DNA from 4 places in the Pseudonocardia sp. ICBG162 genome. Region 4 is predicted to be linked to each of the others. Evidence: predicted binding sites of a transcription regulator. Region 4 holds the regulator's gene; each other region holds the start of a gene.
What was found. The regulator LexA, encoded in region 4, represses DNA repair genes until DNA is damaged. The targets are predictions, from matches to a motif close to CGAACACGTGTTCG.
Positions count from the first base shown of each region.

Region 1 (5,631 bases), on a different contig from region 4:
ACGGCGAGGGCGCGCTCCTCGTCGACGAGGCGGCGGGTCTCGGCGTCGGGCTCGGCCCCGGCCCGGGCGGTGACCAGCACGGTCCCGCCGGACAGCGGGTACCACCACGCCCGGTGCACGCCCAGGCCGTGCCGGCGCAGTGCGGTGTCCAGGGCGGGCAGCGACCAGTAGCCGTAGTGGCCGTGGCGCAGATCGAACCACTGGCCGTCGCGCAGCACGGTGCCCAGCGACAGCAGCTGGAGCGCGAGCGTCCCGCCGGGGGCGAGCAGCGCGACGCGCCGGGCGAGCGCATCGGCCTGGTCGGGCTCGTGCAGCAGCCCGTAGAAGTCGACGACGAGGTCGGCCCGCCCGGCCGCGGACACCGCGTCCGGGTCGAGCGCGGTCATGCCGCGCCCGGTCAGCCGCGGCAGCCACGACCCGCCGTGCGGGCTGCCGAACTCCGCGACCCGGCCGCCCGGGCGGACCAGCCCGGCGCGGGCGAGCCGGCCGACCGAGCGGTCGCTCTGCTCGGCCATCGCCCGCGGTTCGACGCCGTGCAGCTCCTCGGCCACCGCGGCGTCGGTCTGCAGCTGGGCGAGACCGCAGCCGGCGCACAGCCACATGCGCAGCGGGGCGGCCGAGTCGGGCAGCGGGGCGTCCCGCGCGGGCATCCGGTCCCACGGCGGCTGCTCGCCCAGGTCGAGCACGACCGTGCCCGCGGCACCGCCACAGGCACGGCACCGGGTACCCGGCGTCGGGTCGTCGGTCATGCGCCACCCCTTCGTCGCAGCAGTACTAGCTCCGATAGTAGATACGGGGGCTGAAAGCCCGCTGTGAACCCGATCGGAGCAACGTGGACTCGCGCAGCGTCACCGGGGCCGAGGCCGCTCGTTGTCGTCTCCGGTACCCCAACCGCAGCCCATCGCGCGCCCGTCGCACGCGGTGACCGGACCCGAGGGAGGTCGAGTGGACGTCGTACGGACCGTGGTGCCCGGCGCGCTGCTGCTCGACCCGACCGCCGCCGACGCGTCCGGCCCGGACCTCACCGCCTTCACCGTGCGACGACGGCGCCGCCCGGCCCGCGACGCCGTGCTCGGCCTGTTCGGCCATCCCGGCGACGCGGTGCTGCTCGGCGTCCCCCGCGGCAGCGGCTACGCCGTCGTCATCGACGCCCGGCCGGACGCCGACACCTTCGGCCGGCTCGCCGTCGCCCTGCTCGAGGGCCCGCAGCGGCTGCTCGTCCCGCCGGGCTGCCTCTACGGCGTCCAGTCCGTCGCGAGCGGGACCGTCGTCGAGCTGCGCAGCGCCACCCGGCTCCCGCGCCGGGAACGCTTCGACGTCGACCCGGACGACCCGGACCTCGCGGTCCGCTGGCTCCGCCCCCGGCCGTCCCGGACACCGGGGACGGCACGCTCGTGGGCCGCGCTGATCGCCCGCCTCGGGGCCCCCGCGGGCCCCCGCCGGGACCGCGTCTCCCTCTGGTGACCCCGGGCCCCGTCCCCGGTGTGAGGACGGGCGCATGTGAGCCGGGCGGCCCGGTCGGCGAGATCACGAATCGGTCACGTAACGTCGGTACCAGGCCGGATCGACGACGCCCCGCGCCGGACGGCGGCACGACCGTGTCTGCCGGGACGTGGACACGAGGGGTTTCCGAGGTGCTGAGCGAGCGCGAGAACCGTCGACTGCACGAGATCGAGGTGCAGCTGCGACTGACCGACCCGCGACTGGTCCGCCGGTTCTCCGCACTGAACGCCGCACTGCACGCCCCGGCCCGCCACGGCGGACGGCTGCTCGCCGGGTTCGCCCGCGACCGGCGCACCGTGCACGGCTCGGGCCCGTTCCCGACGATGCTGCTGGGGATCGCGCTGGTCGTGCTGCTGCTCGGTGCCGTGCTGGTGAGCGTGCCGGTCGTCGTCGCGGGGATCCTCGTGGCCGGCCTCGCCCTGGCCGTCGCGGCCACCACCGGGCCGCAGGCGCACCCCGGGACCGCCTGACCCGGCACCCCCGCACCGCGCACCGCGCGGTGCCTCCCCGGCGGAACCGCGCAGTGACCGGTGCCTCCCCGGACGGACGGGGTGGCCGTGGCGCGCGGTCGCGCGACCGGCGGCCTCAGCCGTGGGCGAGGTCGGAGAACCGGCTGTAGTGCAGCTGGTGGGCGACGGTGATCGTCGTGGTCGGGCCGTTACGGTGCTTGGCCAGGATCAGGTCGGCCTCACCGGCACGCGGGTCGTCCTGCTCGAACGCGTCGGGGCGGTGCAGCAGCACCACCATGTCCGCGTCCTGCTCGATCGAGCCGGACTCACGCAGGTCCGACAGCATCGGCCGCTTGTCGGTGCGCTGCTCGGGACCACGGTTCAGCTGGCTCATGGCCACCACCGGGACCTCGAGCTCCTTGGCCAGCAGCTTGATCTGCCGGGAGAACTCCGAGACCTCCTGCTGACGGGACTCGACCTTGCGGCCCGAGGTCATCAGCTGCAGGTAGTCCAGGATGATCAGCTTCAGGTCGTAGCGCTGCTTCATCCGGCGCGCCTTGGCCCGGATCTCCATCAGCGTCAGGTTCGGCGAGTCGTCGATGTAGAGCGGCGCCTCGGAGATCTCCGACATCCGCCGCGCCATCCGCGTCCAGTCCTCGTCCGACATCCGGCCGGCGCGCATGTCGGCCAGCCGGATCCGGGCCTCCGCGGACAGCAGACGCATGACGATCTCGGACTTGCTCATCTCCAGCGAGAAGAACGCGCTGGTCATGCCGTTCTTGATGGAACAGGAGCGGGCGAAGTCCAGACCCAGGGTCGACTTGCCCAGACCCGGCCGGGCCGCGACGACGACCATCTGGCCCGGGTGCAGACCGTTGGTGACCTGGTCGAGGTCGGCGAAGCCGGTCGGCACACCCGTGGACTGGCCGCCCCGGGAGGCGATCGCGTCGATCTCGTCCATCGTGGGCTGGAGGAGCTCCTCCAGCACCGTGTAGTCCTCGGTGGTGGTGCGCTCGGTGACCTCGTAGACCGCGGCCTGGGCCCGGTCCACCGCGTCGTCGACGTCGCCGCCGTCGGCACCGTGGTAGCCGAGCTGCACGATCCGGGTGCCGGCCTCGACCAGCCGCCGCAGGACCGCCTTCTCGCCGACGATCTCGGCGTAGTACGCCGCGTTCGCCGCGGTGGGCACGGTCGCGATGAGGGTGTGCAGGTAGGGCGCGCCGCCGAGGCGGACGAGCTCACCGCGCCGCTGCAGCTCCGCCGAGACGGTCACCGCGTCCGCGGGCTCGCCACGGCTGTAGAGGTCCAGGATCGTCTCGTAGACGGTCTGGTGGGCGGGCCGGTAGAAGTCCTCCGGCTGCAGGACCTCCACGACGTCGGCGATCGCGTCCTTGCTCAGCAGCATGCCGCCGAGCACCGACTGCTCGGCCGTGAGGTCCTGCGGGGGCTGACGGTCGAACGTGGCGCCCTCGCCGGGTCCGGAGGCCTTCTCGCCGTCACGGACCGCACGGGGCTTGTTGCCGGGACGATCGTCCGTCAGAGCCATACGCAGCGTCACCCCCGGTGGACACAGTACCGAACGCACGTTCGACGCGCGAGTGGTACGTGCTGCCCACCCGCGACCGTCGTCGGTGATCTGCCGGCCGGCGCGGTGCCCGACGGACCGCGGCGGGCGCGGCCCGGGGAGCAAGGCGCTCGCGTACCGGTACGGCCGACACTAGGTCGGCCGTACCGCCCGTGGCGAACCGGCCTGGTGATCGAACTGGGGATGAACTGTGCACGGATGCCGCCCGTCCCGGGACCGTGCTGGGGACAACCTGGGGACAGCGCAGCGGAATGGGCCGTCTGCGCAGGTCAGAGGCATACTCACAGCTGTGGACAACTTTGCTCTGGCGTGTCGTCGCACGCCGCGTACGGGCGTGTCGGAGCGCCCGGCGGACCGCTCACCGCCCGGCGCGTCCACAGGCCCGCCCGACGAGTGGGTCGTCACCGCACGGCGTGTCGGCTGCGTGACAAGGCATCCGGTGTGGGGTCGTCCGATCGGTGTCGATCGTCCATCCGGGACTGCGCACCGTGTGCACGACGCCCCTCCGGCCGGCCCCGGACACGCGAAAGGGCGGCGCCCGGAGCACATGGCTCCGGACACCGCCCTGTTCACGCTCGGTGGTCGTACGACCACCGGACCGCTCAGCTCGCGACGACCGCGATCGGCAGCTCGGTGGTGACCTCCGGGTGCAGGCGGACCTGCACCTGGTGCTTGCCCAGGGTCTTGAGGTGACCCGGGACGTCGATGCTGCGCTTGTCCAGCAGCGGGCCGCCGGCCGCCTTGACGGCGTCGACGACCTGGGCCGGCGTGATCGAGCCGAACAGACGGCCGGTGTCGCCGGCCTTGGCCGGGACGGTCACGTTGATGTTGCGCAGCTGCGAGTCGACCTGCTGGGCGTGGCCCAGGTCGCGGATCTCGCGGGTCTTCTGGGCCCGGCGGATCTGCTCCACCTGCTTCTCGGCGCCACGGGTGGCGACGACCGCGAGCTTGCGCGGGAGCAGGTAGTTGCGGCCGTAGCCGTCCTTGACCTCGACGATGTCACCCGGGGCACCCAGGTTCGGGACGTCGGCGTTGAGGATGAGCTTCATGTGTCTCCCCTTCCTCAGCGAGCGGTCGAGGTGTACGGCAGCAGGGCGACCTCACGGGAGTTCTTCACCGCGACGGCGACGTCCCGCTGGTGCTGCCGGCAGTTGCCGGTGACCCGACGGGCACGGATCTTGCCGCGGTCGGAGATGAACTTCCGCAGCAGACCGGTGTCCTTGTAGTCGATCAGCTGGGCCTTGTCCTTGCAGAAAGCGCAGACCTTCTTCTTCGGCTTGCGCACGATGGCCTTGGCCATGGTGGTGCTCCTGGAGATCGTCCTCCGCCCGTCACGGGCGGAGAGGTACGTGGATCAGAAGGGGGGCTCGTCGTCGGACGCGGCGCCACTGCCCGCGGGCGGGGCCGAACCCCAGGGGTCGTCATAGCCGCCGCCGGAGTTGCCTCCACCGCCGGAACCGCCGCCCTGTCGGGCGCCACCGCCGCCGCCACCGTCGTAGCCACCGCCGCCGCCACCGAAGCCACCGGAGCCTCCGCCCCGGTTGACCTTGTTGACCTTGGCGGTCGCGTAGCGCAGGGACGGGCCGACCTCGTCGACCTCCATCTCCACGACGGTGCGCTTCTCGCCTTCCTTGGTCTCGAACGACCGCTGGCGCAGACGACCCTGGACCACGACGCGCGCGCCGCGGGTCAAGGACTCGGCGACGTTCTCCGCCGCCTGGCGCCAGATGTTGCAGCGCAGGAAGAGCGCCTCGCCGTCCTTCCACTCGCCGGACTGGCGGTCGAAGGTGCGCGGGGTGGACGCCACGGTGAAGTTGGCGACCGCGGCGCCGGACGGGGTGAACCGCAGCTCGGGATCCGCCGTCAGGTTGCCCACGACGGTGATGACGGTCTCGCCGGCCATGACGGCTCCAATCAGCCGGCGGCGGGCGCCGGCGTGCGGGTGACGTCCTTGCGCAGGACCTTGGTGCGCAGCACGGACTCGTTCAGACCCAGCTGGCGGTCCAGCTCGGTGACGGTGGCCGGCTCAGCGGTGATGTCGAGGACCGCGTAGATGGCCTCGCCCTGCTTCTTGATCTCGTAGGCCAGGCGGCG
Region 1 covers NZ_JAHLJD010000031.1:1,341,537-1,347,167, forward strand. Annotated here, with positions in the region: gene KPL60_RS31255 (class I SAM-dependent methyltransferase) at 1-749, opposite strand, end outside; gene KPL60_RS31260 (dTDP-4-dehydrorhamnose 3,5-epimerase family protein) at 946-1,464, shown strand; gene KPL60_RS31265 (DUF3040 domain-containing protein) at 1,635-1,973, shown strand; gene dnaB (replicative DNA helicase) at 2,089-3,498, opposite strand; gene rplI (50S ribosomal protein L9) at 4,140-4,586, opposite strand; gene rpsR (30S ribosomal protein S18) at 4,601-4,837, opposite strand; gene KPL60_RS31285 (single-stranded DNA-binding protein) at 4,892-5,440, opposite strand; gene rpsF (30S ribosomal protein S6) at 5,452-5,631, opposite strand, start outside.
Region 1: a site for LexA is predicted at 3,529-3,542, ahead of dnaB (replicative DNA helicase). Genes of this name have one in related genera too.

Region 2 (5,631 bases), on a different contig from region 4:
GACCTCGGGCTGCCGCTGGAGCTGCTGCGCGGCTTCGCCCTGCTCGCCCGCACCGCGGGCCTGATCGGCCAGCTCGCCGAGGAGCTGCGCCACCCCGTCGCGAACGACATCTTCCTGTCGGTGGACCTGCACAACCGGTCCGTCGACCCCGACCCGTACGAGCCCGAGGGAGACCTGCGATGACGCAGCCCACCACCGTCACCGAGGACACGATCACCGACGCCGCCGTCGCGCGCTGGGCGACCGCGCACGACCCGCGCACCGCCGAGCTGATGACCGCCCTGGTGCGGCACCTGCACGACTTCGCCCGCGAGACCCGCCTCACCGAGGACGAGTGGATGGCCGCGGTGCGCTGGCTGACCGCCACCGGGCAGATCTCCGACGACAAGCGCGAGGAGTTCATCCTGGCCTCCGACGTGCTCGGGCTGTCGATGCTCGTCGTCCAGCAGAACCACCGGCTCGACCCGGCCGCGACCCCGGCGACGGTGCTCGGCCCGTTCCACATCGACGGCTCCCCGGAGAAGGCCTCCGGCGAGGACATGTCCGACGGGCTGCCCGGCGACCCGCTGTTCGTGCACGGCAGCGTCCGCGCGCTCGACGGCACCCCGGTGACCGGAGCCGTCCTCGACGTCTGGCAGTCCGACGCCGACGGCACCTACGAGGCCCAGCTCGACGTCGACGAGGCCCGGCTGCGCGCGAAGTACACCACCGGCGACGACGGCGGCTACTGCCTGCGCACCATCGCCCCGCTCGGTTACGCGATCCCGATGGACGGCCCCGTCGGCGACCTCGTCTCGCGCACCGACATCAGCCCGATGCGGCCCGCGCACATCCACTTCCTGCTGGCCGTGCCCGGCTACGAGCCGCTGATCACCCACCTGTTCCGGGAGGGCACCGAGTTCCTCGACTCCGACGTCGTGTTCGGGGTCAAGCGCGAGCTCGTCGTCGGCTTCACCCGCCGCGAGCCCGGCCCCACGCCGGACGGCGGGCACAGCGAGGTCCCCTGGTACGAGGCCCGCTACGACTTCGTGCTCCAGCCCGCCGGCTAGGTCGCCGGACCGGACTCAGCGCCGGCCGACGACCAGCGCGGCCAGCCCGGTCGTCACCGGGACGGCGGCGACCAGCCCGATGCTGCCCACCAGGGTCCGCACGATCTCGGTCGCCACGTCCTGGCTGGTGAGCACCTGGGTCACGCCGCCCGCCGCCACCGTGAACAGCAGCAGCAGCGGGAGCGCGGCGCCGGCGTAGGCCAGCACCAGGGTGTTCACCGCGGACGCGACGTGGTCGCGCCCGATCCGCATCCCGGCCGCGAACAGCTCGCGCACCCCCAGCTCGGGGTTCGCCGCGCCCAGTTCCCACACCGCGGAGGCCTGGGTGACGGTGACGTCGTCGAGCGCCCCGAGCGCGCCGATCACCAGCCCGGCCAGCACCAGGCCGCGCGGGTCGATCGGCACGCCGGGGCCGAGCGTGCCGATCAGGGTGGCGGTGGTGTCGTCGAGCCCGGTGAGCCGCGAGGTGACGGTGAACAGGTAGCCGAGCACCCCGATCAGGGCGAGCGAGGCCAGCGTGCCGAGCACCGCGCACGAGGTCCGCGCGGTGAACCCGTGGGTCAGGTACAGCACCACGAACATGATCAGGCAGGCGCCGGTGACGGCGACCGCGAGCGGGGAGCCGCCGGACAGGATCGCCGGCAGCACGAACCACAGCAGGATGACGAAGCTCAGCGCCAGGCTGACCAGCGCCGCGAACCCGCGCAGCCGCCCCAGTACGACGACGGCCAGTGCGAACGCCGCCGCCAGCCACCCCAGCGGGGCGCCGCGCTGGAAGTCCACGAGCTGGTAGGAGCCCGCGTCGTCGGGGTTCGCGCCCGACCAGGACAGCGTGACCGGGTCGTCCACCGCGAACCGCGGCGTCGACGGCTCGTTCGGCACCAGCTGCACCAGGTCCCGTCCGGCGCGCGGTCCGTCGGACAGTGCGACCGTCACCCCGGTGCAGCGACGGTCCCCGGCGCCGGGGGAGCAGTCCGCGACCTGCACCGCGGTGACGGTGCCGTGCACCTGCTGGGTGGGCGGGATCTCCGGGACCGGGGTCGCGCCCGGCCAGAGCAGGGCCACCCCGGCGAGCGTCGCGAGCGCGCACGGCACGAGCAGCGCGACCAGCAGCCTGCGCACCCGTCGCCCGGCGGGGGAGGCGGCGCCATGTCCGTGTCCGTGGCCGTGTCCCTGTGGGTGCCCCTGCCCGTGTCCCCGGCGGGGGTCGGGCGGGGCCGCCGGGCCGGGTGCCGCGCCGAGGTCGGCCTGGCCGGGGCAGTCGCCCCAGCCGCCCGGGTGCCCGGGGTGGGGGATCGGACCGGTCTCGGTGCCGTCGGCGGGGTCCGCCGCCGCGCCGCCCGCCGGTGCGGGCCCGGGGCGGTTCTCCACGGGGGCCGGACGGCGCGGGGAGGGTGCCTGACGTGCCCGGTGTCGCGCCGGTTCGCCAGCCGGGAGCCGGTGCCCGCCCGAGGCGCCCGGGGGCCGGTCCTCGGCGCGCCGCCGCCCACCCGTCCGCGGGGCGGCGGGCCGCCCGCCGTCGGGGGCGGACGGGTCGCGCGGGACGGGCGGGGGCGGGGGCACGTCCGCATCCTTGCAAACGATCTTCGCCTGGCGGGGTGCCGTTCGCCCGGACGCGACCGCCCGGCGACGACCGGTTGTCCGATGTTCGAACTTGTGTTCGACTGGAGCGGTGCGATGGGACGGACAGCAGGTCGGGGCGGACGGTGTCGGGAACGCGACGGCGCTGCCGGGGATGCGGGGGTTGCTGCGCTCGGTGCGCACGCCCGGGTTCGCGGACACGGTGTTCCACGAGGTCGAGGCGCGCTCGGTGCTGAACCGGGTGCCGTCGTCGTCGCCGGTGCCGTTCGGCTGGACGGTCAACCCCTACCGCGGCTGCTCGCACGCCTGCACCTACTGCCTCGTCCCGGACACCCCGGTGCTCACCGCCGACGGCCGGTCGCGGCCCATCGGGGAGCTGCGCCCGGGGGACGAGGTGGTCGGCACCGTCACCGACGGCGGCGGGCGGCGCCGCTTCGTCCGGACCCCGGTGCTCGCGCGCTGGTCGACGCGGCGCCGTGCCCAGGAGGTGACCCTCGACGACGGCACGCGGCTCGTCACCTCCGCCGAGCACCGCTTCCTCACCACCTCCGGCTGGGCGCACGTGCGCCCGGGGCGTTGCCGGTCCTCGGCGGACCGGCCGCACCTGAGCCCGGGGACGGCGCTGGTCGGGCCCGGTGCGGCCGCGGTCCCGGGCGGGCCCCGGCCCGACGGGTACGCCGAGGGCTGGCTCTGCGGGCTGGTCCGGGCCGACGCGGTGCGCGGCCGGGTGCGGGCCGAGCCGTTCCCGACCGGCTGGGTCGAGCTGGAGGCGCTCGCCCGCGCCCACCACCTGCTGACCGCACGGCCGGTGCCTGTGGCCGCCGGGATGCTCGCGGCACCCGCGCCGTCGCCGACGGCCTGGCCGCAGCGGCCCGCCCGCGGCTGGTCGGCCGGGTTCGTCGGCGGGATCGTCGACGCCTGCGGTGAGGTCTCCGCCGGGGTGCTGCGGATCGTGCCCGGCGACGAGGAGCTCGCCCGCGCCTGCGTCGACGCGCTGCGCCGGCTCGGGTTCCGGGTGGCCTCGGAGCCGTCGGCCCGGCCCGGGGTGCGGGCGCTGCGGGTGCTGGGCGGGGTCGCCGAGCAGCTGCGGCTGGTCGCGGTGACCGACCCGGCCGTGGCCCGGGTGCGCGACGTCGGCGGTGCCCGCGTCGAGGAGCCGCCCGGGGGAGCGCCGCGGGTGGTGGCGGTCCGCGACACCGGCACCCTCCGCCCGATGGTCGACATCACCACCGGCACGGGGGACTTCGTCGCCGCCGGGGTGGTCAGCCACAACTGCTTCGCCCGCAACACCCACACCTACCTCGACCTCGACGCGGGCGCGGACTTCGACTCCCAGATCGTGGTCAAGGTGAACGTCGCGCGGGTGCTGGAGCGGGAGCTGGCCCGGCCGTCGTGGCGGCGCGAGCACGTCGCGATGGGCACCAACACCGACCCCTACCAGCGGGCGGAGGGCCGCTACCGGCTGATGCCCGGGGTGATCACCGCGCTGGCCCGCTCCGGCACGCCGTTCTCCATCCTCACCAAGGGCACCGTGCTGGGCCGGGACCTTCCGCTGCTCGCGGCCGCGAACGCCGACGTCCGCGTCGGCACCGGGGTGTCGATCGCGCTGCTGGACCGGGAGCTGCAGTCGCACCTGGAGCCGGGCACCCCGAGCCCGCGGGCCCGCCTCGACCTGGTCCGCCGGATCACCGACGCCGGCCTGCCCTGCGGGGTCATGGTGGCCCCGGTGCTGCCGTGGCTGACCGACTCCACCGAGGCGCTCGACGCCCTGCTGGGCGAGATCGCCGCCGCCGGGGCGAGCCGGGCCACGGTGCTCGCGCTGCACCTGCGTCCCGGGACCCGGGAGTGGTTCCTGGCCTGGCTGGGGCGGACCCACCCCGCGCTGTTGCCGCGCTACGAGCGGCTCTACCGCGGCGGGGCCTACGCCACCCGGGACTACCGCGGGGCTCTGGCCCGGCGGGTCGCCCCGCTGCTGGCCCGGCACGGCCTGGACCGGCCCGAACCGAACCCGCGCGACCCGGGGTGGACCCGGCAGCCGGTCGCGGCGCCGCGGGCGGCGGAGCCCGGCGACGGGCAGCTGAGCCTGCTGTGAGAACCCGCCGGAAACCTGGTGGCAGGCGGCCCGGGGGGTGCCGATAGCCTTGACCGCCGTGATGCGAACCCATCCCGTCGGCACGCTGCGTGCCGAGAACGCCGGCCAGACCGTGACCCTCGCCGGATGGGTGGCCCGCCGCCGCGATCACGGTGGCGTGATCTTCATCGACCTGCGGGACCGCTCCGGATCGGCCCAGGTCGTGTTCCGCGAGGGCGAGATGGCCGAGCGGGCCCACCGGCTGCGCTCCGAGTTCTGCATCCAGGTCGTCGGCGAGGTCGTCCGCCGGCCCGCGGGCAACGAGAACTCCGACCTGCCGACCGGCGACATCGAGGTCACGGTCACCGAGCTGACCGTGCTGTCGGAGTCCGCGCCGCTGCCGTTCCCGATCGACGAGCACACCGGCGTCGGCGAGGAGATCCGGCTCTCCCACCGCTACCTGGACCTGCGCCGTTCCGGGCCCGCCGCGGCGATGAAGCTGCGCAGCGACGTGAACAAGGCCGCCCGCGACGTGCTCGCCGCCGAGGACTTCATCGAGGTCGAGACGCCGACCCTGACCCGGTCCACCCCGGAGGGTGCGCGCGACTTCGTCGTCCCGGCCCGGCTGCGCCCCGGCTCCTGGTACGCGCTGCCGCAGAGCCCGCAGCTGTTCAAGCAGCTGCTGATGGTCGGCGGGCTGGAGCGGTACTACCAGATCGCGCGCTGCTACCGCGACGAGGACTTCCGCGCCGACCGCCAGCCGGAGTTCACCCAGCTCGACATCGAGATGAGCTTCGTCGAGCAGGACGACGTCATCGCACTCGCCGAGAAGGTCCTCACCGCGCTGTGGCGCCTCGTCGGGTACGAGATCGAGGCCCCGATCCGCCGGATGCCCTACGCCGAGGCGATGGCCCGCTACGGCTCGGACAA
Region 2 covers NZ_JAHLJD010000013.1:187,233-192,863, forward strand. Annotated here, with positions in the region: gene KPL60_RS04215 (citryl-CoA lyase) at 1-183, shown strand, start outside; gene KPL60_RS04220 (dioxygenase) at 180-1,049, shown strand; gene KPL60_RS04225 (YibE/F family protein) at 1,065-2,420, opposite strand; gene KPL60_RS04230 (intein-containing Rv2578c family radical SAM protein) at 2,722-4,722, shown strand; gene aspS (aspartate--tRNA ligase) at 4,781-5,631, shown strand, end outside.
Region 2: a site for LexA is predicted at 2,699-2,712, ahead of KPL60_RS04230 (intein-containing Rv2578c family radical SAM protein). Genes of this name have one in related genera too.

Region 3 (5,631 bases), 370 kb from region 4:
GCTGCGGTCGGTCCGGACCGCGTGGGCGGGGCTGCGGACCTTCGCCCCCGACCGTGCCCCGGTGCTGGGCGCGCGCCCGGAGCACCCGGGCTTCTTCTTCATCGCGGGGCAGGGCGGGTCGGGCATCGAGTCCGCCCCGGCGCTGGCGGCGCTGGCCGCGTCGGTCGTCCTGGGCCACCCGGCCCCGGCCGACGTCGGGCTCGACCCCGCTGTGTGCTCGGTCACACGACTGACGTAAGCGGTCGCTTACCCATGGCTGGCACCATGGTCCCCATGGCGCTGACCACCACCGGCACCGAGACGCACGACCTGTTCTCGGGCGACTTCTGGACCGACCCGCACCCCGCCTACGCGGCCCTGCGCACCGAGGAGCCGGTGCGGGAGCTCGCACTGCCGGACGGGAAGGCGTGGCTGATCAGCCGCTACGCCGATGTCCGCGCGGCGTTCGTCGACCCGCGGCTGAGCAAGGACTGGCGGTACACGCTCCCCGCCGACCAGCGCGAGGGCCAGCCGGCCGCGCCGATCCCGATGATGATCCTGATGGACCCGCCGGACCACACCCGGCTGCGCAAGCTCGTCGGCCGCTCGTTCACCGTGCGGCGGATGAACGACCTGCAGCCCCGGGTCGAGGAGATCACCCAGGAGCTGCTCGACGCGCTGCCCGCCGAGGGCCCCGTCGACCTCATGCGCCAGTACGCGTTCCTCGTCCCGGTGCTGGTCATCTGCGAGCTGCTGGGCGTCCCGGCCGAGGACCGCGACAGGTTCTCCGCGTGGTCGTCGGTGATGGTCGACGACTCTCCGCAGGAGGAGAAGTTCGCCGCGATGGGCAGCCTGAACGGCTACCTCGCCGAGCTGATCGAGCACAAGCGCACCGAGCCCGACGACGCCCTGCTGTCCGGCCTGCTCGCCGTCAGCGACGCCGACGGCGACCGCCTGTCGTCCGAGGAGCTCGTCGCGATGGCGACGCTGCTGCTCATCGCCGGGCACGAGACCACGGTCAACCTGATCGGCAACGGCGTGCTCGCCCTGCTGACCCACCCCGAGCAGCGCGCCCGGCTGCAGGTCGACCCGTCGCTGATCACCTCGGCGGTGGAGGAGTTCCTGCGCTTCGAGTCCCCGGTCTCGAACGCCCCGATGCGGTTCGCCAGCGAGGACGTCGAGTACTCCGGGGTGACCATCCCGGCCGGGTCGACCGTCATGCTCGGGCTCGCCGCGGCGAACCGGGACCCGGAGTGGCTGGAGGACCCGGAGCGGCTCGACATCACCCGGGACTCGTCGTCCGGGGTGTTCTTCGGTCACGGCATCCACTTCTGCCTGGGCGCGCAGCTCGCGCGCACCGAGGGCCGGGTGGCGATCGGCAAGCTCATCGCCCAGCGGCCGGACCTGGCGCTGGCCGTCGAGCCGTCCGAGCTCGAGTACCGCGAGTCGACGCTGGTCCGGGGCCTGTCCCGGCTGCCGGTCACGCCGGGCGAGCCCGCCTGAGGGCAGCGCCGCCGCCGGGCGCGACCGAGGGGGGTGCGCCCGGCGGGCGGTGTCAGCGCAGCGGTGCGCCGGTCTTCTCCCGCACCTCGTCGGCGCTGACGCCGGGCGCGGTCTCGACCAGCTCGAGCCCGTCCGGCGTCACGTCGATCACGGCCAGGTCGGTGACGATCTTTGTGACGCAGCCCAGGCCGGTGATCGGCAGCGAGCACCGCTCGACGATCTTGGGAGACCCGTCCTTGGAGACGTGGTCCATCATCACGATCACCGAGCGCGCGCCGTGGACGAGGTCCATCGCCCCGCCCATCCCCTTGATCATCTTGCCGGGGATCGCCCAGTTCGCGAGGTCGCCGTTCGCGGCGACCTCCATCCCGCCCAGGACGGCGACGTCGAGCTTCCCGGCCCGGATCTGGCCGAAGCTCTCCGCCGAGCCGAAGAAGGCGGCGCCGTCGGCGACGGTGACGGTCTCCTTGCCGGCGTTGATGAGGTCGGCGTCGACCTCGTCGTCGGTGGGGTAGGGGCCGACGCCGAGGATCCCGTTCTCCGAGTGCAGGACGACCGTCCGGCCCTCGGGGATGTGCCCGGGCACCAGGGTCGGCATGCCGATGCCGAGGTTGACGTAGGAGCCGTCGGGCAGCTCGGCCGCGACCCGGGCGGCCATCTCGTCACGGTTGAGGGCCATGTCAACGCACCGTCCTGAACTCGACCGGCTTCTCGGCGCCGGGGACGTGCAGCACGCGGTGCACGTGGATGCCGGGGGTGTGCACCGCGTCGGGGTCGATCTCCCCGGGCTCGACCAGGTGCTCGACCTGGGCGATCGTGGTCCGCCCGGCCGCGGCGCAGTCCGGGTTGAAGTTGCGCGCCGCGCGCCGGAACACCAGGTTGCCGTGCCGGTCGCCCTTCCAGGCGTGGACCAGCGCGAAGTCCGGGGTGAGGGCGCGCTCGAGGACGTAGGTCACGCCGTCGAACTCGCGGGTCTCCTTCGCCGGGGACTCGACGGCGACCGAGCCGTCGGAGGCGTAGCGCCAGGGCAGCCCGCCCTCGGCGACCAGCGTCCCGACCCCGGCCGGGGTGTAGAACGCCGGGATGCCCGCGCCGCCGGCCCGCAGCCGCTCGGCGAGCGTGCCCTGCGGGGTCAGCTCCAGCTCCAGCTCGCCGGCCAGGTACTGGCGGGCGAACTCCTTGTTGTTGCCGACGTAGGAGCCGATCGTGCGCCGGATCCGCCCGGCGGCGAGCAGGGTGCCGAGGCCGAAGCCGTCGACGCCCAGGTTGTTCGAGATCGTCTCCAGGTCCGTCGCGCCCTGCTCCAGCAGCGCCGCGATCAGCACCGTCGGAACCCCGGACATGCCGAACCCGCCGACCGCGAGCGACGCCCCGTCGCCGATGTCGGCGACCGCGTCCGCGGCGGATGCCACCACCTTGTCCATCACGCACCTCCGTCGCCGACGACGGTACGCGGCGTACGACAGACGCACAAGCGTTCGCTATGCGAACCCATGCGGAGCGGCGTCCGCGCCGAGATGCAGCTCAGCGGGGCCGGGGGTGCCCCGCATCCCCGCTGAGCTGCATCTCGGCGACCGCCCCGCGGCTCAGCCCAGCCCGCGGCGACGCCGGGGGTGCGGCGTCCGTGCGGAGGGCCGGGCCGGGCGGGTGGTGGTCAGGCCGGGGCGGGGGCGGTGTGCGGGTCCCCGACGGCGATCTCCCCGCCCGCGGCGACCTCGGCGTACACGCCCGCACAGGCCCAGACCCCGCCGACCTGCGGGATCTCGATGCGGTTGTTCTTCGCGATCGTGCGCAGGGTGTCCGGGTCGTTAGGCAGGTCGCCCTGGGCGAGCGTCGTCATGACGCACCGCATGGTGGCGAAGGAGAAGGTGACGCGGGCCTCGTCGCCGATCGTCGACGTGCTGCCCGGCCAGTCGTTCTCGACGAAGCCGGGGCCGCCGTCGGGGGAGGAGTCGGCGCGGAGCACGATGTTCGGCCGGTAGCGCAGCGGGTCGAAGGTCGCCTCCGGCGCGAGCTCACGGAGCCGGTCGAGGGTGGACTCGGTGAGGACGTGCAGCGACGACAGGTCGAAGAACGTGCCCGGCGCCCCGAACGCGGAGATGTCGAACCGGCTGATGACCTCGCCGGAGTCCTCGTGCCGGGTCGTCGTGTCCTCGATGAGCTTGCGCGGCGCGAGCTGCTGCGGGGTGAGGCCCTCGATGTCGGGCCACAGCTCCTCGAAGTAGCTGCCCTCCGGCGGCACCGAGATCAGCGACACGTCCCGGCCGAGCGCGGCGGACAGCGCGGTGTCCAGGCCCTCGTCGTCGCTGCGCAGGACCGAGCCGTCCGGGAAGGTGATCTCGACCGGCGGCAGCGGCTCCCCGGTCACCGGCTCGGCGACGAACCGGGCCGAGAAGCTGAGCAGACCGAGCCAGCGCTTGGGCACCTTGGCGCTGGCGATGCTCCCGGTCTCCGTGTCGAGCACCGCGTAGGCGCGGTCGCCCAGCAGTCCTCGTTCGGTGATGGTGGCCCGGGTCAGGGACTCCCCGAGCATCGACTTGACCGGATAGCGGTAGAGCGCGGCGACCGTCATGTCCGGTGTATATCGGCCCGTCCGTTCGACGCGCACGGCCCGAACGGACGGGCCCGCGGGAGCGCTCCTCAGCTGAGGACACGACCCCTGCCGACGGCCGCAGATGCGCGGCCGTCGGTGCCCGGTTCACCCGGACGTCGCAGCTCAGTGGCCGAGCAGTGCCGCCCGCAGCTCGTCGGCGGAGGCGTACACCGTCGTGGCGCCCGCGGCCTCCAGCTCGCCCGGCTCGGCGTAGCCCCAGCCCGCCCCGACGCAGCGCAGGCCGTGCTCGGCGGCGCCCTCGACGTCGTGCAGCCGGTCGCCGACCATCAGCGGCTCGTCCGCACCCGAGGGCGACCCGAGCCGGCGCAGCGCCTCGGCGACGACGGCGCCCTTGGTCGGCCGGTCCGCGGCGCGGGTGTCGCCGACGATCTCGGTGAACAGGTCGGTCCAGCCGTGGTGGGCGAGGATCTTGCGCGCCGAGGTCTCGCCCTTGCTGGTGGCCAGGGCCATCGTCACGCCGGCCGCGGACAGGGCACGCAGCAGGTCCGGGACGCCGGGGTAGGGCGTGCAGTCCAGGCAGCCGTCCTCGTCGCCGTAGAAGCGCCGGTACACCGGCAGCACGGCGGCGGTGCCCTCGTCGCCGAGGATCGGGGGCAGGCTGCGGTAGAGCGGCGGGCCGAGCAGGTGCGTGCCGAGCGCGGACTCGGGGACGTCCAGGCCCACCTCGTCGATCGCGCGGCGCATCGAGCCGAGGATGCCGGGGGCGGAGTCGACGAGGGTGCCGTCGAGGTCGAGCAGGATGTGGGTCAGCACGTCGGGTCATTCTGCCTCCCGGGTGACCCGGCCGTCCCTTCTCCCCGACGGTCGCAGGTCGTACGCTTGTACGCATGGCGAACACACTGCTCGGGCCGCTGTCCGGCACCGACCGGGTCGACGGCCTGCTCGACGACGGCGCGTGGATCGCCGCCCTGCTGGAGGTCGAGCTGGCGCTGTCGGCGGTCGCCGCCGAGCAGGGCGCGGTCACCGAGCACGACGCCGACGCGGTGGAACGCGCCGTCGCCGCCGTCGCGGGCGTCGACCCGCACGCGCTGGCCGCCGAGTCGGTCGAGGGCGGCAACCCGGTGATCCCGCTGGTCAAGCGGCTCAAGGCGGCCGCGGCGCGGATCCAGCCCGGTGCCGAGCGGGCGGTGCATCCGGGCGCCACCAGCCAGGACGTCATGGACACCGCGCTGATGCTGCTCACCCGCCGGGCCGGGCACCGCGTCGTCGCCGACCTCACCGCCTGCGCCGACGCCGCGGCCGCGCTCGCCGCCACCCACCGCGACACCCCGTGCGCCGCCCGCACCCTCGGCCAGCAGGCGCTGCCCACCACCTTCGGCCTGGTCGCCGGCACCTGGTGCACCGGGCTGGACCGGGCCCGCACCGGCCTCGACCGGGTGCTCACCGCGCTGCCGGTCTCCTACGGCGGCGCCGCGGGCACCCTCGCGGCCGTCCACCCGCACGGCCCGGCCGTCGCCGACGCGCTGGCCGCGCGGCTCGGGCTCGCCCCGCAGGGCGTGCCGTGGCACACCGAACGCAGCCGCATCGGCGAGCTC
Region 3 covers NZ_JAHLJD010000017.1:294,011-299,641, reverse strand. Annotated here, with positions in the region: gene KPL60_RS15505 (FAD-binding oxidoreductase) at 1-238, shown strand, start outside; gene KPL60_RS15500 (cytochrome P450) at 274-1,482, shown strand; gene KPL60_RS15495 (3-oxoacid CoA-transferase subunit B) at 1,535-2,161, opposite strand; gene KPL60_RS15490 (CoA transferase subunit A) at 2,163-2,906, opposite strand; gene KPL60_RS15485 (MOSC domain-containing protein) at 3,137-4,054, opposite strand; gene KPL60_RS15480 (HAD hydrolase-like protein) at 4,199-4,849, opposite strand; gene KPL60_RS15475 (lyase family protein) at 4,924-5,631, shown strand, end outside.
Region 3: a site for LexA is predicted at 2,950-2,963, ahead of KPL60_RS15490 (CoA transferase subunit A). Genes of this name have one in related genera too.

Region 4 (5,631 bases):
TGGGGTCAAGATGACTGATGCCCACACGCACCCCTCCGTGACCCCCTCCACGTCGAACCCGGTTCCGACGGGTGGCGAGCTCGACCTGGAGGAGCGCACGTCGCTGCGCCGGATCCACGGGCTGTCCACCGAGCTCACCGACATCACCGAGGTCGAGTACCGCAAGCTCCAGCTGGAGCGGGTCGTGCTCGTCGGCGTCTGGACCGAGGGCACGGCCGAGCAGGCCGAGAACTCGATGACCGAGCTGGCCCGCCTCGCCGAGACCGCCGGTTCCGAGGTGATGGACGGCCTCGTCCAGCGCCGCTCCAGCCCGGACCCGGCCACGTTCATCGGCTCCGGCAAGGTCGAGGAGCTGCTCGGGACCGTCCGCGCCACCGGCGCCGACACCGTGATCTGCGACGGCGAACTGTCACCCGGCCAGCTCCGTCAGCTGGAGGAGCGGCTCAAGGTCAAGGTCATCGACCGGACCGCGCTGATCCTCGACATCTTCGCCCAGCACGCCCGTTCCCGGGACGGCAAGGCCCAGGTCGAGCTCGCGCAGCTGTCCTACCTGCTGCCGCGGCTGCGCGGCTGGGGTGAGGCGCTGTCCCGGCAGGTCGGTGGCCGCGCCGCGGGCGGTGTCGGTATCGGTGGCCGTGGCCCCGGTGAGACGAAGATCGAGCTGGACCGGCGCCGGATCCGCGCGCGCATGTCGAAGCTGCGCCGCGAGATCGGCGCGATGCGCCAGGTCCGCGAGACCCAGCGCGGCAGTCGTCGCCGCAACGAGATCCCCTCTGTCGCGATCGTCGGCTACACCAACGCGGGCAAGTCGAGCCTGCTCAACCAGCTCACCGACGCCGGGGTGCTGGTGCAGGACGCGCTGTTCGCGACGCTGGACCCGACCACCCGCAAGGCGCAGACGCCCGACGGGCACGACTACACCCTCACCGACACCGTCGGGTTCGTGCGGCACCTGCCGCACCAGCTCGTCGAGGCGTTCCGCTCCACGCTGGAGGAGGCCGCCCGGGCCGACCTGCTGGTGCACGTCGTCGACGGGTCCGACCCGCTGCCCGACGACCAGATCGCCGCGGTCCGCCAGGTGCTCGTCGAGGTCGGGGAGGCCGCGGGCGACACGATGCCGCCCGAGCTGCTCGTGATCAACAAGACCGACGCGGCCGGTGACCTCGCGCTGGCCCGGCTGCGGCACGCCCAGCCGGACGCGGTGTTCGTCTCCGCGCACAGCGGCGCCGGGATCCCGCAGCTCCGGGAGCGCATCGCCGAGCGCCTGCCGCGCCCGGAGTACGAGGTCGACCTCCTGCTGCCCTACACCGAGGGTGCGCTGGTCGCGCGGCTGCACGACGACGGCGAGATCCTCGCCGAGGAGCACACCGCCGACGGCACCCGGATCCGGGCGCGGGTCAAGCCCGAGCTGGGCACCGCGGTGCTGCCGTTCGCGGTGGCGGGCTCGGCCCTGCCGACCGGGACCGGCACCGACCTGCCGGCGACGGCGGCGGGCCACTGAGCGTCCCACCGGCCGGGCGAGCGGGTCTCGGGGTCGTGGCCCGCCGCCTGACCGCGGTCCTCTGCCTGTCCGGTGCGCTCACGGGTGCGGCCGCGCCGCCGCCCGGGGCGACCCCGGTCTGCTCGATCGACGACCCGCGGTTGGAGGAGCTGTCCGGGCTGGTCGCCGAGGGCCCGCCCGGCGCGGCCCCGCAGCGCTACCACGCCATCGTCGACGGCGGCGGGACCGCGCGGGCGTTCACCCTGGACCCGGCCGGCTGCGCGGTCACCGGCACCCGGCAGGCCGACGTCCCGGTCACCGACGTCGAGGACCTCGGCCTCGGACCGGGCGGGGAGCTGTGGCTCGCCGACACCGGCGACAACGGGGCGCAGCGCGGCTCGGTCCGGCTCGTCGTGCTGCCCCCGGCCGGGCCGCCACGGGTGCACGACCTCGTCCACCCTGACGGTCCGCGCGACGTCGAGGCCCTGCTGGTCGGCGACGACGGCGTGCCCCTGCTGGTCGACAAGACCACCGGGGCCGCCGGGGTCTACCGGCCCGCCGCACCACTGCGCGACGGCGGGGACCCCGTGGAGCTGCGCCGGGTGGCCCAGGTCGTGCTGCCCTGGTCCGGCACCGGTGGCGGGCCGCTCGGGGCCGCCGGGTCGCGCACGGTCACCGGCGGCGGGGTCTCGCCGGCCGGGGCCGAGGGCGGGCGCGCCGCCGTGCTGCGGACCTACACCGACGCCTGGGTGTTCCCGCTGCCCGCCGGCGGACCGGCGACGGCGGACGCGCTGGTCGAGGCCCTGGGCGGGGCACCGCTGCCGGTGCCGTTGCCGGGGGAGGCCCAGGGTGAGGCGGTCGCCCCGGACGGCCAGGGCGCGCTGCACTCCGGGAGCGAGGCGCGGGGCCTGACCGCGGCGGCGATCACGGTCGTCCCGGGCGCGGTGACCGCGGCGACCGTTCCGCGGGCACCGGTCGTGCCCCAGCCCGCCGAGGTGCCGGAGTACCGCACGTACCCGTCGTGGCTGCCCGCCGCGGGCGGGGCCGCGGCGCTCGGGGCGCTGCTGGTCGCCGGCGCCGTCGCGATGTCCCTGCACGGACGGCGCCGCCGGTCCCGCTGACCGCGGGACGGGGCGCCGTCCGCGACGGTCAGAGGCGGCGCAGGACCGCCACGACGCGACCGAGGATCGACGCGTCGTCACCCGGGATCGGGTCGTAGGCGTCGTTCGCGGGCATCAGCCAGATGTGCCCGTCCTTGCGGCGGAACGTCTTCACGGTCGCCTCGCCGTCGATCATCGCGGCCACGACCTCGCCCTGCTCGGCCACCGGCTGCTGGCGCACGACGACCCAGTCGCCGTCGGTGATCGCGGCGTCGACCATCGAGTCGCCCTTGACGTTGAGCAGGAACAGCGTGCCCTCGCCGACGATCTCGCGCGGCAGCGGGAACACGTCCTGCACGGCCTGCTCGGCCAGGATCGGGCCACCGGCGGCGATGTCGCCGATGAGCGGCACGAACGCCGGCGCCGGCCGCGCGGAACGCAGGTCGGCGGTGTCGGTGTCGGTGTCGGAGTCCGTCCCGTCGGTACCGGCGATCTGCTCCGGGCTGCGGACGTCGACCGCGCGGGTGCGGTTCGGGTCGCGCCGGAGGAAGCCCTTGCGCTCCAGGGTGCGGAGCTGGTGGTGCACCGACGAGGTGGACGTGAGGCCCACCGCGTCACCGATCTCGCGGACGCTGGGCGGGTAGCCGTACCGGTCCACCCAGTCCCGGATGACGGCCAGGACCTTCTTCTGCCGCGGGGTCAGGCCGCGGGTGTCGGCCGCGGGGTCGGGGAACTCCCGGACCTTCGCGGATCCCCGGTCCGCGGCGGTGCCGGTCACGCCGGGACCACCGTGTCCGGTGTCGTCCGCTGCCATCGCATTCGCCTCCTCGGGGTACTTACGGCGACGACCCTAGCCGCCGCGGGCCCGTTCGCCAAACATGCGTTCGAAGTCGCCCGGGGCGTGTCGTGGATTCCGGCGGACCGCGGTGGTACAACATCGCACAGGCGTTCGATCGAACACTGGTTCGATCGAACGCGGTCCGCGTCGCCGCCCGGCCGCGCGGGGGAGACCGGCAGCGGGAACGGCAGCGGGGGTGGCGATCGTGGGTACGGCGGTCATCGGGGACGTGACGGTCATCGGGCGGGTCCCGGTGCGCACCACGACCGACGGGGTGCGTCCCGGCCCGGCGCCGGGCGTCGTGCGCCGTGCGGTGGCCGCGTCGGGTGTCCTGCTCGCCTCGGCGGCCGCGGTCGTCGCGCTCGGGGTGCTCGCCGACGTCGCGGTCGCCACCCACGGCCCGGCCGGGCCGCCCGCGGTCGGCGCACCACGCTGAGAACGTCCCGGCACGGGCGACGACCTGCGGGAACGCAGTTGTTGTCGGTGCCGGGTGCTACACCGCTCGTACGCCCGTTCGACCGGGCTCGGGGAAGGGCCGGTCGGGAGCGGGGGAGACGAGACCGTCCGGGGGACGGGCGGTCCGACGGCAGGAGGAACCATGCGAGAGCTCGACGAGCGGATCCGCGACCACGGCGCGGTCGGCTGCCTGACCGGCGCCCCGGCGCCCGGCACCCCCACCTCGCGCGCCCGGCGCGCCGCCCGGGAGCGGGTGCGGGCCGCCGACGGTCTCGCCGGTGCGGCCGGTGCCGGCTCGTCGGCCGCCACGCGCGCGGCCCACCGGTGGGCCGCCCACGGGGCGCGCGAGCGCGCACTGACCGAGTCGGTGGCCCGTCACCCCGCCGCCCGTTCCCGGCGCGCTCCGGTGTCCGGCGCCCCCGGGGCCGGTGTCCCGGTGTCCGGTCCCGCCGGCGGTCCGAACCCCGCGGTCCGGACGCCCCGCTGCACCATCGCGGACCCGGCCCCGGGGGCGACGGCGACCCTGACGCGGCCCGCACCGGCCGCGGCGCCGGCCCGTACGCGGTCGGTGGCCGTGCCGGCACCGCGCACCGTCCGTCCGCCGTCCCGGCGCTGCCTGGTCCCGGCGCGCCCGCGCCCGGCCCGCAGCCGCGCCCGCGGTCGCCTGGAGCGGTTCCTCACCGGGGTCGCGGCCCTGCTGTGCGCGACGACCGCGGTGGTGGCGCTCGGGCTGCTGGGCGACGCGGCGGCGGGCTGGAACGCCCCCGCGGCCGCCGTGCCGTCGGTCGGCGCCGTGCGCTGACGTCGGCCGGCGCCGCGCAGTGCGACGCCGCACCCCGTGGTTCGCACGGCCGTGCGCTGCGGGGCGGTCCCAGGTGGTGACGGTGCGGAGCGACGGACGCCGCGTCGGCGTCGCATCGGGTGACGGCGTGCGCGGTATGGCGCGCGGGCGTCGTGACGTGGCCGTCGGGATGTCGCCGGAGGAGTCGGCGACGTGCCGCCGGGCGCGTCCGCAGGGCGTGTCCCCGCATCGGGTGGCCGCCGGTCGCGGTCCCTCCGGCGCGACGGACGGCGCCGCCCGCGACGTTCCTCGGCGCCACCAGCGCCGATGCCCCGCTCCATGATCGTCGGCGACGGACCGGTCGCGGAACGTGGTGTGCGAGGCTCGGATCCCGATCGGGCGAAGCTCGGCGTGGCACCGGGCCCGGGATGGCGTACCCCTAGATGTAGGGGTTACATTGGTGTCGTTCCGCCACTGGTTGGGGGGACTGATCGCTGCGGAGAGTTTCCGGAACGTCACGGAAGAGGGGTGTGAGCGTCCATGCGCTGCCCGTTCTGCCGACACCCGGACTCCCGCGTGATCGACTCCCGGACCGCCGACGACGGGACATGCACCCGCCGGCGCCGGTCCTGCACCTCGTGCGGACGACGGTTCACCACGGTCGAGGAGGCCGTGCTCGCCGTCGTCAAGCGCAGCGGGGTGACCGAACCCTTCAGCCGGCAGAAGGTCGTCGGCGGGGTTCGGCGGGCGTGCCAGGGCCGGCCGGTCGACGAGGACGACCTGCAACAGCTCGCCCACCGGGTCGAGGAGACGGTGCGCGCGCGCGGGGCGGCGGAGCTCCCCAGCCACGAGGTCGGGCTGGCGATCCTCGGGCCGCTGCGTGAGCTCGACGAGGTCGCGTACCTGCGGTTCGCGAGTGTCTATCGGTCCTTCTCCTCCATCGAGGACTTCGAGAAGGAGATCGCCGACCTGCGTT
Region 4 covers NZ_JAHLJD010000017.1:663,145-668,775, reverse strand. Annotated here, with positions in the region: gene hflX (GTPase HflX) at 11-1,501, shown strand; gene KPL60_RS17230 (hypothetical protein) at 1,537-2,601, shown strand; gene lexA (transcriptional repressor LexA) at 2,630-3,394, opposite strand; gene KPL60_RS17220 (hypothetical protein) at 3,624-3,854, shown strand; gene KPL60_RS17215 (hypothetical protein) at 4,017-4,676, shown strand; gene nrdR (transcriptional regulator NrdR) at 5,196-5,631, shown strand, end outside.